Linked DNA regions of Luteibacter rhizovicinus DSM 16549. Each later gene encodes a partner of the first gene's protein in a complex. Links are inferred from orthologs where the notes say so. Each region holds a gene or a part of one and is shown on either strand. Other genes may lie near its edges. The genes, in order: xseA and BJI69_RS12665.

The links.
Region 2: the proteins of xseA (region 1) and BJI69_RS12665 are in contact, whole or in part, in a cryo-EM structure (PDB 8TXR), measured with the Escherichia coli proteins. The link is inferred for Luteibacter rhizovicinus DSM 16549 from one-to-one orthologs.

What each region holds. Positions count from the first base shown.
Region 1 is NZ_CP017480.1:246,515-255,183, forward strand. What follows is about bases 2,406-5,246. They hold xseA (exodeoxyribonuclease VII large subunit), read left to right. Parts: upstream 2,406-3,073; coding sequence 3,074-4,420; downstream 4,421-5,246. Other genes in these bases: BJI69_RS01235 (carboxyl transferase domain-containing protein), read left to right, coding at 2,406-3,042; BJI69_RS01245 (FAD-containing oxidoreductase), read right to left, coding at 4,422-5,246. Outside these bases: BJI69_RS01225 (thiolase family protein), read left to right, coding at 1-640; BJI69_RS01230 (hypothetical protein), read left to right, coding at 806-1,189; more of BJI69_RS01235, read left to right, coding at 1,435-2,405; more of BJI69_RS01245, read right to left, coding at 5,247-5,798; BJI69_RS01255 (GFA family protein), read right to left, coding at 6,010-6,441; BJI69_RS01260 (hypothetical protein), read right to left, coding at 6,499-6,759; amaB (L-piperidine-6-carboxylate dehydrogenase), read left to right, coding at 6,940-8,475; BJI69_RS01270 (class I SAM-dependent methyltransferase), read left to right, coding at 8,491-8,669. UniProt on the Escherichia coli protein: Bidirectionally degrades single-stranded DNA into large acid-insoluble oligonucleotides, which are then degraded further into small acid-soluble oligonucleotides.
Region 2 is NZ_CP017480.1:2,790,714-2,799,309, reverse strand. What follows is about bases 1,511-4,278. They hold BJI69_RS12665 (exodeoxyribonuclease VII small subunit), read left to right. Parts: upstream 1,511-2,648; coding sequence 2,649-2,909; downstream 2,910-4,278. Other genes in these bases: BJI69_RS12655 (DUF4870 domain-containing protein), read right to left, coding at 4,178-4,278; BJI69_RS12660 (polyprenyl synthetase family protein), read left to right, coding at 2,893-3,795; tilS (tRNA lysidine(34) synthetase TilS), read left to right, coding at 1,511-2,616. Also shown: BJI69_RS12680 (acetyl-CoA carboxylase carboxyltransferase subunit alpha), read left to right, coding at 1-520; BJI69_RS12675 (NYN domain-containing protein), read left to right, coding at 581-1,324; more of tilS, read left to right, coding at 1,321-1,510; more of BJI69_RS12655, read right to left, coding at 4,279-4,582; metalloprotease PmbA, read right to left, coding at 4,688-6,040; BJI69_RS12645 (DUF1653 domain-containing protein), read left to right, coding at 6,161-6,409; ribosome biogenesis factor YjgA, read left to right, coding at 6,406-6,957; BJI69_RS12635 (hypothetical protein), read right to left, coding at 7,069-7,416; BJI69_RS22525 (hypothetical protein), read right to left, coding at 7,517-7,654; BJI69_RS12630 (beta-1,3-glucanase family protein), read right to left, coding at 7,980-8,596. UniProt on the Escherichia coli protein: Bidirectionally degrades single-stranded DNA into large acid-insoluble oligonucleotides, which are then degraded further into small acid-soluble oligonucleotides.

The DNA.
Region 1 (8,669 bases):
CGCGTCGGTGGAGCGTGCGCAGGCTGCGCAGAAAGCCAACGCGTTCGCCAACGAGATCGTTCCGGTGACCGTCCAGGGCCGCAAGGGTCCGCAGGACTTCGCCGAAGACGAACAGCCGGGCCGTTCCGACACCGCGAAGATCCCGACCCTGCGTGCGGCGTTCCGCAAGGAAAACGGCACGATTACGGCAGCCAGTTCGTCGAGCATCTCCGACGGTGCCGCCGCGCTCGTCCTGCTCGATGCCGACGATGCGAAGGCACGTGGTATTACCGCACTGGCGCGTATCGTTGCGCACGCCACGCATTCGCAGGAACCGGAGTGGTTCACTACCGCACCGGTCGGCGCCATTTCGAAAGTCCTCGAAAAAGCCGGCTGGAAAGCCGACGACGTGGATCTGTTTGAAATCAACGAGGCCTTTGCTGTCGTGCCGATGGCCGTCATGCGCGAGCTCGGCGTGCCGCACGACAAGATCAACGTCAACGGTGGCGCATGCGCCCTGGGCCATCCGATCGGCGCCAGCGGTGCACGTATCGTGGTGACTCTTCTCAATGCGTTGACAGCCCGTGGGGCAAAAAGGGGTGTCGCAGCGCTTTGTATTGGCGGCGGCGAGGCTACGGCGATCGCCATTGAACTGGTGTGAACCTGGCGTCGATAAACCGGGTGGGCGTTGTTTCCATAACGATCACGCGCTTTCCATGGGCTTTAACCCGCCCTGAAGCAGACCCTTTCGATCTGTAGCTAAGTAATAACAACTCGGCTATTAATACGCCCGCCTAACGGCATTCCACGGCTAAGGAGAAACACCATGAATTTGACGCGTACCCTTCTCGCCTCTGCGCTCGTCGCGCTTCTGGCAGCTTGCAGCAACGGCGCGACGGATTCCGCGCAGGACGCCCAGAAGTCGGCTGCAGATGCACAGCAGCAGGCTGACAAGGCACAGCAGGCCGCGGACCAGTCGCAGAACGCCGCGACCACGCAGGCTGCCGACCAGGCTCAGCAGTCCGCCGACCAGGCCAAGGACGCCGCAGGCCAGGCCCAGGCTGCTGCTTCCGCCTCGACCGCCGGCGGTACGCCGGAAGCCGCCAAGGACGCCGCTGCCAACGCTGCGGACCAGGCCGACAAGTCGGCTGATCAGGCCAAGGACGCTGCGTCCAACGCCAAGAGCGCAAAGGACGACAAGAAGAACTAAGCCTCGGCTTCGTTCTGTAGTCTGAAAACGGCCACCTTCGGGTGGCCGTTTTTTTGTTGCTCTGTGTGGGAGCCGATTCATCGGCGATCCCGCGGCAGCGGGCCAAGCTGCGGCGAGCACCCATTCGCCGATGAATCGGCTCCCACATAAATCGGCTCCCACACGTAGCAATTTGGCGCGCCGCAGCGTTTGCGCACCCGCCCGCCCCGCTATCATGGTCGTTTCGTCCCCGCGCGAACGCCCCCATGCCTATTCTCGACTCGCAGATCGACCCCCGCTCCGCCGACTTCCAGGCTGCCAGCCTGAAGCTGCGGGCGCTCACCGACGACCTGCGCGAAACACTCAGGCGCACGGCCGAAGGCGGCGGTGCCAAGGCACGCGAGAAGCACGTGGCCCGCGGCAAGCTCCTGCCGCGCGAACGCATCCGCGCCCTGCTCGATCCAGGCTCGCCCTTCCTTGAAATCGCGCCGCTCGCGGCGCATGGCATGTATGACGACGCCGCGCCCGCAGCCGGCGTGATCGCCGGCATCGGCCGGGTCATGGGCCAGGAAGTCGTGGTGCTGGCCAACGATGCAACGGTGAAGGGCGGCACGTACTTCCCCATGACGGTGAAAAAACACCTGCGGGCGCAGGAAGTCGCGATGGAAAATCGCCTGCCCTGCGTCTACCTGGTGGATTCCGGCGGCGCGTTCCTGCCGCTGCAGGACGAAGTCTTCCCCGATCGCGAGCACTTCGGCCGGATCTTCTACAACCAGGCACGCATGAGCGCGCAGGGCATCGCGCAGATCGCCGTGGTGATGGGTTCGTGCACCGCGGGCGGTGCCTACGTCCCGGCGATGAGCGACGAAACCATCATCGTGCGCGAACAGGGCACGATCTTCCTTGGCGGTCCGCCGCTGGTCAAAGCCGCCACCGGCGAAGTCGTCGACGCGGAAGCCCTCGGTGGTGCGGATGTGCACACCTCCATCTCGGGCGTGGCCGATCATTTCGCCGAGAACGATACCCACGCGCTGGCGATCGCCCGCGACATCGTCGGTTCGCTCAACCGCATCAAGAAAATGCCGCTTGCCGTGCGTCCTCCCCTGGAGCCGCGCTTTTCCGCCGAGGAACTCTACGGCGTGATCCCCGAGGACACGCGCCGTCCCTTCGATATCCGTGAAGTCATCGCGCGCGTCGTCGACGACTCCGAGTTCCACGAGTTCAAGGCGCGCTACGGCAAGACCCTGGTCACCGGCTTCGCGCACATCCACGGCTACCCCGTGGGTATCGTGGCCAACAATGGCATCCTGTTCGGCGAATCCGCGCAGAAGGGCGCGCATTTCATCGAGCTTTGCAACCAGCGCAACGTGCCGCTGGTGTTCCTGCAGAACATCACCGGTTTCATGGTCGGTCGCAAGTACGAAAACGCAGGCATCGCCAAGGATGGTGCGAAGATGGTCACCGCGGTGGCCTGTTCGCACGTACCCAAGTTCACCGTGGTCATTGGCGGAAGCTTCGGCGCCGGTAACTACGCCATGTGTGGCCGCGCCTATGGCGCACGCTTCCTGTGGATGTGGCCGAACGCGCGCATCAGCGTGATGGGCGGCGAACAGGCGGCGTCCGTGCTCGCCACCGTGCGACGCGACGGTATCGAAGCCGGCGGCGGCAGCTGGAGCGCCGAGGATGAAGAGGCTTTCAAGGCACCCGTGCGCGACCAGTACGAACGCCAGGGCCATCCGTACTACGCCAGTGCGCGCCTGTGGGACGACGGCATCATCGATCCCGCCGACACACGTCGCGTCCTGGGGTTGGCCATCTCGGCGTCGATGAACGCACCGATCGAGCAAGGCCGCTTTGGCGTCTTCCGTATGTAAGCGTTGGGCAGCGTGATAACCTCTCCGGTCCATGTCCGACTTCGACAACCGCCCGACTCCCGAGATCTTCACGCCGTCCGGTCTGAACCGACTGGTGCGCGATCTGCTGGAGGACGCCCTGCCGATGGGCGTGTGGATCGAAGGCGAGCTGTCCAACGTTTCGCGGCCGGCGTCGGGGCATATCTACTTCACCCTGAAGGATGCCAGCGCGCAGGTGCGTTGCGCGATGTTCCGCATGGCGGCGTCGCGGCTACGCTTTCGTCCCACCGACGGCATGCATGTGCTCATGCGCGCCAAAGTCGGCCTGTACGAAGCGCGCGGTGAGTTCCAGCTGGTCGCCGACCATATGGAACCTGCCGGTGAAGGTGCCCTGCAGCGCGAGTTCGAACAGCTCAAGGCGCGGCTGGGCGCGGAAGGATTGTTCGATCAGGATCGCAAGCGCGAGTTGCCGGCCTTTCCACGTCGTATCGGTGTCATCACCTCTCCCACCGGCGCGGCCATCCGCGACGTGCTGAGTGTGCTCGGTCGGCGGTTTGGCCTGGCCGAAGTGGACGTGCTGCCGGTGCCCGTACAGGGTCGCGAGGCGCCACCGGCGATTGCGTCCATGCTGCGTCGTGCATCGGCCAGTGGTCGCTATGACGTGATCCTCCTTACCCGCGGCGGCGGTTCGCTCGAAGATCTCTGGGCCTTCAACGACGAATCCGTCGCACGGGCGATCCACGCCAGCACCGTCCCGGTCGTCTCCGCCGTGGGCCATGAGGTGGATTTCACCATCGCCGACTTCGTCGCCGACTTGCGCGCGGCAACACCGTCCGCCGCCGCGGAACTGCTGGTGCCCGATGGCGCCGATCTCGCGCGCCGGCTCGACCGTCTCCGCCAGCGCATGGCCACCTTGATGGCCCGTCGCCTGCAGGCCGCCGCCCAGCGAGCCGATCACTGGCAGGCACGTCTCAACGCCCAGCGCCCCCAGGCGCGACTGGCGCGCGATGCGCAGCGCCTCGAGGGCCTGCGCCGGCGACTGCTCACATCTGCCAGCCAGGCGAATGCCTTGCGTCGTGCACGCCTCGACCGCTTACAGGCCCGTCTCGCCGCGCAACATCCCAAAGGCCGCCTGGTGCCTTCGACTCAGCGCATCGCCCAGCTGCGCCAGCGCATGGCGACGGCCATGTCGCGCCGCCTGGAACGCGATCGCCTTCGCCTTACCGAGCAAGCCCGCACGTTGCACGCCGTGAGCCCGCTGGCCACGTTGGAGCGCGGCTACGCCATCGTCTTCGATCAGCGGGATGCCGTGGTCAGGCATGCCGGCGATATCGCCGTCGGCGACCGCCTGCGAGTCATGCTTGGCGACGGCGAACTCAAGGTGCGTCGCGAGGACTGATTCAGGAAGCTGGCTTCAGATCGCCGACTACCGTCGGGATCAACTCCGACACTGTCGGGTGAATCGGGACGGCCCATTGCAAGGTGCCGATCGACGCGTCCGCATTCATCATGTCCAGGATGCCGTGGATCGCTTCATCGCCGCCGGTGCCGAGAATCGCCGCGCCGAGGATCTTCTTTGTTTCGGCATCCGCCACGATTTTCATGAAGCCCCAGGTTTCCGCCTTCTCCACCGCGCGCCCGACGCGAGTCATCAGGCGCTTAGAGATCAGTAGCGGTCGACCGGACTTGCGTGCCTGCGTCTCGGTCATGCCGACACGGCCCAGCGGCGGATCCACGTAAAGCGCGTAGCCGAGAATGCGATCGCTGACCTTACGGTCCTCGCCATCGAGCAAGTTGGCCGCGACGATTTCGTAGTCGTTCCACGCCGTATGCGTAAAAGCGCCCTTGCCGTTGCAATCGCCCATGGCCCAGACGCCGTCGGCCGTCGTCTTCAGGTGATCGTCGACCTTGATGTAGCCCTTGTCGTCGATCTCGATACCGGCAGCATCCAGACCCAGGTCGTCAGTATTGGGACGACGACCGACAGCAAGCAACACATGCGTGCCGACCACTTCCGGTGCGCCCTCGGTGCAGTCGACGCCGACCTTTACGCCGCTACCGTGCTTCGCCAGTGTGATGCAGCAGGCATCCGTCCGTACCGCGATGCCTTCCGCTTCGAGAAAGGCGCGGATCTCGGCCGAGACGTCTTCGTCTTCACGGCTGACCAGGCGGGTGTTCTTCTCCACGATGGTCACCTCGGCGCCGAAGCGCCGGTACATCTGCGCGAATTCGAGGCCGATGTAGCTGCCGCCTACGACCACGAGGTGTTCGGGCACGATCTGCAACGGAATGATCGTGCTGTTGGTGAGGTAGTCGACCTGGTCGACACCCGGGAAATCGGGGATGGAGGCCCGACCACCCACGTTAAGAAAGACCTGAGGTGCCTCGAGGGTCTCGCCGTCCACTTCGATGCGCCGCGGTCCTGTAAACCGTGCATGCCCGCGAATCAGTGTCAGCCCCGGCATCGACGCCAGCCAGTCCTCGTTGCCCTTGCGCGAATCGAGGATCACCTTCTGCGCCCGCGCGGCCACGACCGGCATGTCGATGGTGATCTGGCCCACGCCGACGCCGTAGTCGGCGCCACGCTGGGCGTACCGGGCGACGCTGGCACTGGCCACAAGGGTCTTGGTCGGCTTGCAACCGGTATTGACGCAGGTACCGCCCACCAGATGCCGCTCGATGATGGCGACCGTCTTGCCCAGCCCGGTCAAGCGTCCGGCCAGCGCCGGCCCAGCCTGCCCGGCCCCCACGATGATGGCGTCGAAGGTTCGGATCATGGGGGCTCCGCGGGTTGGATGACCGTTGGAGGGTAACCCGCATCGCGGCCGATTGCCTTGCAGGAAAGCCCTGGATGGTGACCCCGGCCCGATTCGAACGGGCGACCTTCCCCTTAGGAGGGGGACGCTCTATCCAGCTGAGCTACGGGGCCAAGGGCGTGAGGATACCGGAGGGGGCCATCACACAGAAACCCTTGCGTGTGGCGGCGAATCAGGTATCGATCGCTTCATACCGCAACACCCCGACCTGCGCGCCTGCCTTCGGTCCGCCGTCTGCCGGATGATTGGCACCGTTCATCACAGGCACGTCGGCGAAGTCGAACGGACTGATGCCGTCGAGACAGGCCACGTTCACGCCGAACTGCGCGTTATTCGACCGACGCTGGTGGAAGGTGTAAATGCCGCACGTCGAGCAAAAATAATGCTTGGCGGTTCCCGTATTGAACTGGTACTCGGTGAGCACGTCCCGGCCCTGCTCGATCGTGATTCCATCGAGCTCGGCCGAAACCGCGACCGCGCCGCGCATGCGGCAATACGAGCAGTTGCAGCGCCGCGCGGTGCGCAGACCGTCGGACAAGGTCACGATGAAGCGGACGGAGCCGCAATGACAGGCGCCGCGGATCTCGGTGATATCGGGGAGCATGGGAGGGCCGGCTTGGGGAAGGTCGGCCCATGGTAATTCGAGTGCGGGCGCGTTGACCTAACGGACGGCCCTGAGCTTCCGGCCCGGCATGGGTGGCACGCGCGCCGGCCGCTTCGCGTCGCTTCCGAAGGGACGCCAGATGCCATCGGCTCCCTCGATCCCGATGCTGGCATCCCCACCATCCGCGGAGGCCCGGTTCACCGCCGAGCGCAAGGCCTCGAAACGGCTGTCGAAGCGCGAAATCACCTGGCCGTTCAGGCTCACGGGCCAGGAGTGACTGTCATCGGGGTGATAGGGAATCTCATAGATCCGGGACATGGGCGCTACCAGCCTTGTGAAGAAACACAAATCCAGCATGGACTTGCGCCAGTGACTGCATGGTCTTCGTAACGTCCCCCGGCAAAGACATCGCAAAGACATCCGTCCCGCGTCGCACAACAGAGTGTGAAGGGTGCGTTTGCTAGAATCCCCGTTTTACCTGTCTCCCTGGAGAGCTTCATGTCCGCCAAGATCCTCGCAGCGCTCGGCCTGAATACGACCGAATCCGGCACCTACCTTGGCCGTGGCGAATGGGCGAGCGGCAGCGGCGCCGGGGCCCTGAGCCCGGTCAATCCGGCCACGGGCGAGGTCATCGCCACCGTGCAGGCCACCAGCGCCACCGACTACGAGACGATCGTCCAGCGCGCGCAGGAAGCCTTCGCCGTATGGCGCACCACCCCGGCTCCGCGCCGCGGCGAAGCCGTGCGCCTGTGCGGTGAGGCCCTGCGCAAGCACAAAGACGCCCTCGGCTCCCTGGTCGCCCTGGAAATGGGCAAGATCAAGCCGGAAGGCGACGGTGAAGTGCAGGAGATGATCGACATCGCCGATTTCGCCGTGGGCCAGAGCCGCATGCTCTACGGCTACACCATGCATTCGGAGCGCCCGGGCCACCGCATGTACGAGCAGTGGCACCCGGTTGGCCTGGTCGGCATCGTCAGCGCGTTCAACTTCCCGGTGGCCGTGTGGGCCTGGAATGCCTTCCTGGCAACCATCTGCGGTGATATCTGCCTGTGGAAGCCGTCGCCGAAGACCCCGCTCTCGGCCATCGCCACCATGAAGATCTGTAACGAAGCCCTGAAGGACGCCGGTTTCCCGGACCTGTTCTTCCTCTTCAACGATGCCGGCACCGAGCTGGCCCAGACCTTCGTGGACGACAAGCGCATTCCGCTGATCAGCTTCACCGGCTCGACCAAGGTCGGCCGCATGGTCGGCGAGCGCGTGTCGCGCCGCATGGGTCGCAGCCTGCTCGAGCTGGGCGGCAACAACGCCATCATCCTGGACAAATCGGCCGACCTGAAGCTGGCCATCCCGGCGATCGTGTTCGGCGCGGTCGGTACGGCCGGCCAGCGCTGCACGAGCACGCGCCGCGTGCTCGTGCACTCGTCCATCCATGACGCCGTGGTCGATACGCTGATCAAGGCGTACGGCCAGGTCGAGCAGAAGATCGGCGACCCGACCCTGTCGACCACGCTGATGGGCCCGCTGAACAGCCCCGAAGCCGTCACGGCGTTCCTTGCCGCCATCGAGCAGGCCAAGGCCGCCGGCGGCACCGTGCGCACGGGCGGCAAGGCGCTGACCGATCGCAAGGGCAACTTCGTCCTGCCGACGATCGTCACCGGCCTGAAGAACACCGACACCGTCGTGCAGACCGAGACCTTCGCCCCGATCCTCTACGTGATGCCGTTCGACACGCTCGACGAAGCCATCGAGCAGCAGAACGCGGTGCCGCAGGGCCTTTCGTCCGCGATCTTCACGCAGGACCTCAAGGCGGCCGAGCAGTATCTGTCGGCGGCCGGTTCGGATTGCGGCATCGCCAACGTCAACATCGGTACCTCCGGTGCGGAGATCGGTGGCGCGTTCGGCGGCGAGAAGGAAACCGGCGGCGGTCGCGAGTCCGGCTCGGACGCGTGGAAGGTCTACATGCGCCGCCAGACCAACACCATCAACTACTCGGACGCGTTGCCGCTGGCCCAGGGCATCAAGTTCGATTTCTGACGAACGGGTGAGGCCATGACCGATTTGCGCTCCACGGATCGTTTCTCCGACCGCGTAGAGGACTACGTCCGCTACCGGCCGGATTACCCGCAGGCGTTGGTCGGCTGGCTTCACGGCCTCGGCGTAACGCCGGCCTGGACCGTCGCCGACGTGGGCGCCGGTACCGGTATCTCCAGCAAACTGTTCCTCGACGG
Region 2 (8,596 bases), 2.5 Mb from region 1 along the record:
CGAGCGTTTTGGCATCCCGGTGTTCACCTTCATCGACACCGCCGGTGCGTGGCCAGGTATCAATGCCGAAGAACGCGGGCAGTCCGAGGCCATCGCCCGGAACCTGCTCGAGATGGCCGAACTGCGCGTGCCGATCATCTGCACCGTGACCGGTGAAGGCGGTTCCGGCGGCGCACTCGCCATCGGCGTCGGCGATCGCACGCTGATGCTGCAGTACTCGACCTACTCCGTCATCACCCCGGAAGGTTGCGCCTCCATCCTGTGGAAGAGCGCCGACAAGGCCAAGGACGCCGCCGAAGTCATGGGTCTCACGGCCCCGCGCCTGCTCGAAAATGGCCTGATCGACAAGATCGTGCGCGAACCGCTGGGTGGTGCACACCGCAACGCCCAGTCCATGGCGATTCGCCTCAAGGCCGTGCTGCTCAACGAGCTCGATGCACTCGAAACGCTCGGCGTCGATAAGCTGCTCGAGAAGCGTTACCAGCGTCTGCGCGGTTACGGCGCCTTCACCGAAGGCTGAGCTTCGACACATCGCGGCGGGGTACCATCGGGCTTCCATGCCCCGCACGCGGATCGAACCATGGCCAACGACGTCACCGATAAGCTCGCCGTCCTCATCGACGCCGATAACGCGCGTCCCGCGATCGTCGACGGCCTGCTCGCCGAAGTCGCCAAGTACGGCACCGCCCATGTGAAACGGATCTACGGCGACTGGACCGGCCCACACCTCAACGGCTGGAAGACCGCCCTGCTCGATCATTCGATCCAGCCCATCCAGCAGTTCGCCTACACCTCCGGGAAGAACGCCACGGACTCGGCGATGATCATCGATGCGATGGACCTGCTTTACTCCAATCGCTTCGACGGCTTCTGCATCGTCTCCAGTGACAGCGACTTCACGCGGCTGGCCTCGCGCATCCGCGAAGCCGGCCTCATGGTCTACGGTTTCGGCGAGCAGAAAACCCCCAAACCCTTCGTCTCCGCTTGCGACAAGTTCGTCTACACGGAAGTGCTCGTCGGCACGGTGGAGAACGAAGCCTCCGAGCCGCCGGTACAGCGCACCGCGCACGAGCTGCGCGGCGACACCAAGCTGGTCAACCTGATCCGCAACGCCATCGACGCCGGCTCCGACGAGAACGGCTGGGCGAGTCTCGGCGCCATCGGCAGCATCATCAACAAGCGCTCGCCCGAGTTCGACTCGCGCAACTACGGTTACTCGAAACTGAGCGGGCTGATCCACGGCATCGGCCTGTTCGAGGTCGAGGAGCGCGCGATCGGCAACGCAAGGCATCTCTTCGTTCGCCTCCGTGCCAAAGGTAAATGAACGTCTCGCTGATCGATCACCTCACCGCAGCCCTGGACGACGTGCCGGGCGTTGCGCTTGTCGTCGCCTTCAGTGGCGGCCCGGACTCCACCGCGCTGCTGCACGCACTCGCCGGCCAGATGCCGCGGCCGGCGCTGCGCGCCTTGCATGTCGACCACGGGCTGCATGCCGATAGCGCCACCTGGGCCGTGCACTGCCGCCGGATGTGCGATTCGCTTGGTGTGCCGATCGAGGTGGTACGAGTCACCGTGGACCTAACGCGCGGCGAAGGCATCGAGGCCGCTGCGCGACGCGCACGCCACGACGCCTTCGCTGCGGCGCTGAGGCCCGGCGAACACATCGTGCTCGCCCACCATCGCGACGACCAGATGGAAACCGTGCTGCTCAAGCTGATGCGTGGCGCGGGTCCGGACGGACTGGCGGGGATGCAGGCGATGCGCCCGCTCGCCGCCGGGATGCTGTGGCGCCCGCTGCTGGATCTCCCGCGTGCCGCGCTGCTCGACCATGTCGCCACACATGGACTGTCGACCCTGCACGACCCCTCCAACGACGACCCGCGCATCGCACGGGGCTACCTCCGCGCCACCGTCATGCCCGCCCTGATCGCGCAATGGCCGCAGGCACCCGTCAGCATCACGCACAGCGCGCGCCTGTGCCGGGAGGCGGCGGACGCCTTGCGTGAGAGCTGGATCGATGCACTCGACCACCTGCGCCGCGACGAGAACACCCTCGACGCCCGTGAATGGCTCGACCTGCGCCCGGCCTGGCGCGCCCCGCTGCTGGACCACTGGCTGCACGCCACTGGCCTGAGCGCACCGACGACGGCGCAGCGAGAGGCGCTCGAGCGGCAGATACGCGAGGCCTCGGCAGAACGCCTGCCACTCGTCGGCTGGCAGGACACGGAAGTTCGCGTCTGGAAGGGGCGGTTGTGGGCCATGTCCCGGTACCAGCCGTTCGACGAGGCATGGACGGGCCTGTGGCACGGCGAACCGATGGCCCTGCCCGGCGGCGGCGTGCTGACGCTGGGCGGCGCGCGCCTCGCCGAACCGCTCACCGTGCGCTACCGGCGCGGCGGCGACCGGATTCGCACCGCAGGCAACCACATCACCAAGGAACTGCGCGATCTTTTCCAGGAAGGCGCCGTGCCGCCCTGGCGGCGACCGCGCATGCCCCTGCTGTGCGAAAACGGCAGCCTGATCGCGGTCGGCGACCGCTGGATGAACGATCGCGGTAAGGCTTTGTTCGACGGAATAGGTGCCTTGCCGGTATGGCAGCGCGGCGTTTCCGATTGATCAAAAAGGCCATGTGAGCTAATTTTGCGGGCATGCCGAAGTCCCCCGCCCCTGTTGCACCCGCGTCATCCATTGCCGAATTCGAGCATTCGCTCGACGAGCTCGAGCAACTGGTCACGCGCATGGAAGGCGGCGAGTTGAGCCTCGACGAATCGCTCAAATCGTTCGAGCGCGGCATCGGCCTTTACCGGCACTGCCAAACGGCACTCGAGCAGGCTGAACTGCGCGTGCGCCTGCTGCTCGATCCCGAAGCCCCCGAGACCGCCGAACCCTTTGATTCCCACATCGACTGACCTGCCGGCGCCACTGAAGGCGCTGGTCGGCCGGGCTGACGAGGCGCTGGCGCGCGCGTTGCCCGGCGGCGACCTTCCTCCCGTGGAACTGCATGGCGCCATGCGCTACGCCGTCCTCGGCGGTGGCAAACGCCTGCGCCCGCTGCTGGTCTACGCAGCCGGGCACGCACTCGGCCGCGACGACGGCATCCTCGATGCACCCGCCTGCGCCGTGGAGATCATCCACGCGTATTCGCTGGTGCACGACGACCTGCCGGCGATGGACGACGACGCCCTGCGTCGCGGCCGGCCCACCTGCCACATCGTCTACGGCGAAGCCATGGCGATCCTCGCCGGTGACGCACTGCAGGCGCTGGCTTTCGAGATCCTCGCCACGCCGCACGGCGACCATGACGATCCGCTGGCGCGCATCGCCATGCTGCGCGCCCTCGGCGCCGCCTGCGGCGCCGAGGGCATGGCCGGCGGCCAGGCTTTCGATCTTTCCGCGGTGGGCCAGAAGCTGTCACTGGTGGATCTCGAGCGCATGCACGCCTACAAGACCGGCGCCCTCATTCGCGCTTCGGTGCGCCTGGGCGCCCTCGCAGCCGGCTGCACCGATCCCGACCTGCTCAGCCGCCTGGACCGTTACGGTCATGCCGTGGGCCTGGCTTTCCAGGTGCGCGACGACATCCTCGACGTGGAAGGCGAATCCGCCGTTATCGGCAAGACCGCCGGCAAGGACGCCGCCGCCGACAAGCCCACCTTCCCGTCGATCATCGGCCTGCCCGCCTCACGCGAGCGCCTCGACACCCTCGTCCGCGATGCCCTCGACGCCATCGAACCACTCGGCACACGCGGCGAATGGCTCGCCGACCTGGCGCGTTACTCCGCCCAGCGCGCGCACTGATCGGACAGCCCGCTGCGCGGGCTCATGCTTCCATTGTGGGAGCCGATTCATCGGCGATGAAGCCATGTGGGAGCCGATTCATCGGCGAAAAGCCAACGGAGCGGGGATGCCGCTGCGGTCATCGCTAGCGAAAGCCGCGAGGAGCAAAGCCCTTGGGGCCGCATAAGCTGAGGGCCGCTCAGTGATCGGCCGGAGCGAGCGCGTTGCTACGGCCCGCCTCGAAGAGCTGCGCCGGCGGCCCCAAGGGCCAACCCGACCGCGACTCCCACACCCACGCGAGCGCGAGGCGGCGAACGCCGCTGATACACGCGCCGCGAAGTGGCGGTCCTTCCAAAAAAAGAGCCCGCTAACGCGGGCTCTTCGTCACCCTGTTTGCGACAACTCAGCTAACCAGCCGCAACGCGAACGGATAGCGGTAGCTGCCCGACTGGCTGACGCGCACGGCGGCAAGGATGCAGAAGACGATGTTGAGGATCCACAGCACCACATGCAGGAAAGCACCGATCAGGATGACCGTGAGGATCCAGCAGATCACGTAGCCCAAAAGGACGGTGAGCTGGAAGTTCAGGGCTTCCTTGGACTCGGTTACGAGATAGGACTTGTCGGACCGGTCCTTGTTGATCAGCCACACGATCAACGGAACGATGATGCTGAACAGGAATCCCGAGAGATGCGTGAGCATCGCGAGGTTCTTGTCGTCGTTCCCGTGGGACACCGGCGGAACCGGCTCGTAAGGCGGTGGGCTCGGCGGGGGCGACGGTGGAATCTGGTCGGACGGCGTACTCATGGTGCGACTCCGGTGGCGATGTCAGGCCCACTGTCGGAGAGCGCCGGGGGCGTGTCAAGCCGTCCTTACGGCACATGCCGCCCCGCGAGGGGCGGCGCGCCTCGATCACTCGCCGGCGATCGTCATGTTTTCGATCAGCCAGGATCCGGTGAGGATGTGCGAGCGACGGTCCACGTCGTTACCCACGGCCACCAGATTGGCGTACATGTCGCGTAGGTTGGCGGCGATGGTGATCTCTTCGACCGGATAGGCGATCTCGCCGTTTTCCACCCAGAAGCCCGACGCACCGCGCGAATAATCGCCGGTAATGATGGACACGCCCTGCCCCATCACCTCGGTGACGAGAAGGCCCGTACCGAGCTTCCGCAGCATGCCGGCGAAGTCGTCATCGCCCGTCTTCACCAGCAGGTTGTGCACGCCGCCCGCGTTGCCGGTGGAGGTCAGGCCGAGCTTGCGTGCCGAATAACTGCCGAGGATGTAGCGCGAGAGCACGCCATCGACGATCAGCGGGGCATCGATCGTGGCGACGCCTTCGGCATCGAAGACCGACGAGCCCATGGCACGCGGAATGAGAGGTTTCTCATCGATGCGGAACCACGACGGCAGGATCTGCTTGCCGACGTGGTCGAGCAGGAAGCTGGAGCGGCGATAAAGCGATCCGCCGCTCACGGCGCCGAGCAGATGGCCGATCAGCGAACGGGAAATCTCGGGGGCGAACAACACCGGTGCCTGACGGGTACCCAGGCGACGCGCATTGAGTCGAGCCAGGGTGCGCTCGGCGGCCTTGCGGCCGATCGCGGCGGGATCCATGAAATCGGCGGCACGGCGCTGGCTGTCGTACCAATAGTCGCGCTGCATGCCGTCGTCATCGTCACCGGCGATCAGGGCGACCGACAGGGAATGCCGGGTGCCCCGTTCGCGTCCGAGGAAGCCGTGGGAATTGGCATAGACCGACAGACTCTGGCCAGCGCTCACGCTCGAGCCATCGGAGTTGGTGATGCCGGCGATGGCACGACCCGCGTCCTCGATCTCCTGACCCAGGGCAATCGCGCGATCCACGTCCAGGTCCCAAGGGTGCCAGAGGTCGAGGTCCGGGAAGCTCGTGGCCATGCGATCGGCCTCGGCCAGGCCGGAGGCCGGGTCGTCCTCGGTGAACCGGGCAATGGCGCAGGCCTGGTCGATCGTGGCCTGAATCGAGTCCGGATTGAGGTCGGCCGTGCTCGCCGATCCCTTGCGCTGACCGAAGTACACGGTGAGGGCGAAGCCGCGGTCCCGCGTGTGTTCGACGGTTTCGACCTCGCCCAGGCGGACATTCACGTTCAGGCCGACATCGACACTGGCGGATACCTCGGCCTGGGTTGCCCCGGCGGCGCGGGCCCTGCGGATGGTGTCCTCGGCCAGGGTGGCGAGGCGATCGAGGTCCTGCTGACTGCTGTCGACGGTGGAAACGAGGCTCACGTGGGCTTCCCGGGGGGCTGGCGGTTAGAATGGCAGGCCGCACGCGGCCAATCCCATCCAGATGGGGTCGCGTCACCCGATTAAAAAGCAACGCACCGCGCATGGTGCCATGGAACCCATATGAGCATCCGTGTCGGCTTCTACCGCCACTTCAAGGGCATGCCCTACCGCGTGCTGGGCACCGCCCGGCATAGCGAAACCATGGAAGAACTCGTGGTTTACCAGGCCCTCTACGGTGAGCACGGCCTGTGGGTACGCCCCGCCGCCATGTTCGCCGAGACCGTCGAGCACGACGGTCGCACGCAACCCCGTTTCGCCTTCGAAGGTGAAGCCACCGACCTATTCGCCACGCCGGAGACCCAGCCATGAAGCCCTACGACGATCGCCCGAAGAAGGACGACGAAGAAGAAGACTTCGGCCCGAGCCGCAGCGAACTGCGCCGCAACGCGCTCGACATGCTCAAGCTCGCCAAGCAGCTGGTCGAGCTACCGCCCAGCCGCATCCCCAAGCTGAAGCTGCCTGAAGATATCGTCGACGAGATCGGCCGGACGCGTAAGGTCACCGCCCACATCGCCCACAAGCGCCAGCTGGCGTTCCTTGCCAAGCAGATGCGTCGCCACGGCGATGAGGCCTTCACCGATGCGCGCGCCGCACTCGGCGAAGACCGCGACCGCCAGCGCCAGGAAGCCGCGCACATGCATCGCCTGGAAGCGCGCCGCGAAAAGCTGATGGAAGGCGGCGACGTCGCCCTCGGCGAACTGTTCGACGAATACCCGCAACTCGATCGCCAGCACCTGCGCTCCCTCGTCCGCCAGGCCAAGGCCGAACGCGAAGCGAGCAAGCCGCTGCATGCGTTCCGTGAGCTCTACCGGATCATCAAGGAACTCGAAGCCGGCACGGGCGACGACGAAACCTGAGCTCCACTCTCCCTGTAGGAGCCGATTCATCGGCGATGCTCTTAAAAAAAAGCCGGCGCTTCAGAGCGCCGGCTTTTTTTGTTCTTTGAGGAACGAACGGGAAAGAAGCACTCAGTCGCCGAAAAGCTCGAGTTCGCTAACGGAAGGAAGCGTCTTCGCCGCTTCTCCGGTCAACCCGTAGACCTCAACGCCTGCAAGCCGACTCGCTTGTTCGTAGACGAAAATGCCGCTCCGCTCCAGTCCCGCCTGGAAGGTGTATTCCGCCAAAGGTCGCATGCCGCCCACCGGCGCAGGATAACCGTTGATTTCAAATTGAAGGCTTGCACAGCCGCACTGGCACTTCCACGGCGAGACTTCGAGCAGATCAACTTGAGGCAGGAAGCCAGCTGCTGTGACCGAACCATGCTCGAGCATCCAGCAGACAAGCTGTCTTTCGCCGTCGCTCAGAGGACGATTCATTTGTGATGTCCATGGGACGAGTCTTCCTGGCGACGTTATCGGAGACTGCAAAGAGCATCAACACGAGGGTGTTTCAGCCCGTCCCTTTTCCCGAGACAACTTAGCGATCAGCGACAACGAACGCGGCAGCCGACGCGACATGCGTGGTGGGCGAAGCGACGAAGGCACCCAGCATCAGCAGGCAGGTCAGGACGCTGGCGGCGAAGAAGGTGTGCAGCATGGCGGTTTCGAATTTCATGGTCGTTGTCCTTTAGACGATGTTTGAGGTGGAGTCGTAGATACCTTTGCATCGGGCGTGCCAACGGGAGAAATCCGCTGCAGGGCGCATTCCTGTGCGGTTTTCGCGAAGTGATCAGACAAGGTGTCCGTGTCCGCGGACGATATGTGGGGCGTCCGGACGGGTGTCCGGGGTTGCGGCGACCGGGTTATCGCCGATGAATCGGCTCCCACAGGGGGTGGGCTCCCACAGGGGGCGGGGTCGCAAAAAGAAAAAGCCCGGCGTTAGCCGGGCTCTCCTTTTAAAGGGGCGGCGGATGAACCCGCCGCCCTGTCACACCAACCGCTTACCAGCCGATCCCGAGTTCGAGATGTTCCGGCTGCGTCTCGATCAAGGTCGAGCTCTGGTCGGATACGTCGTCGTACGCGAAGCCGTAGGCCTTGCCGTTCACGCCATGCAGGTGCCAGAAGCGCGAATAGTAGTTCGCCGGCGACTGCAGGTAGAACGAGGAGGCATCCTTCCACTGCGTGGTGTCTTCCATCACGTGGCGGTTGAACGCGGCACAGATCTGCGCCTCCAGCTGGCCTTCCACGCCCCAGGGGTCGTTCGACCGGGCCAGGGCGCCCTTGCCTTCCAGCACATCCTGCGTGGTCGGCTTCTGCACGTTGAAGAGCATGCCCTGCGGCTCGTCCGCTTCATGCGTATCGGCCCAGTTCGTGTGGCGGAAGGTCAGCACACCGTTGACCACCGACCCTTCGAACTGCTTGTTACCGATCGTCATCTCCAACAGGTGGCTCTGGTAGTAGGTCCACGAATCGTCGATGTAGCCGTCGAAGTAATGCTCCTGCGGCTTGCCCACGTCGAACTGATCCTTGCCCGGGGCGAGGATCCGGATCGGATCGGCCTCGGTCAGGGCGAACTCCGCCGGCACTTCCTGGTTGTACTGCGCGAAGATCTGCGCGC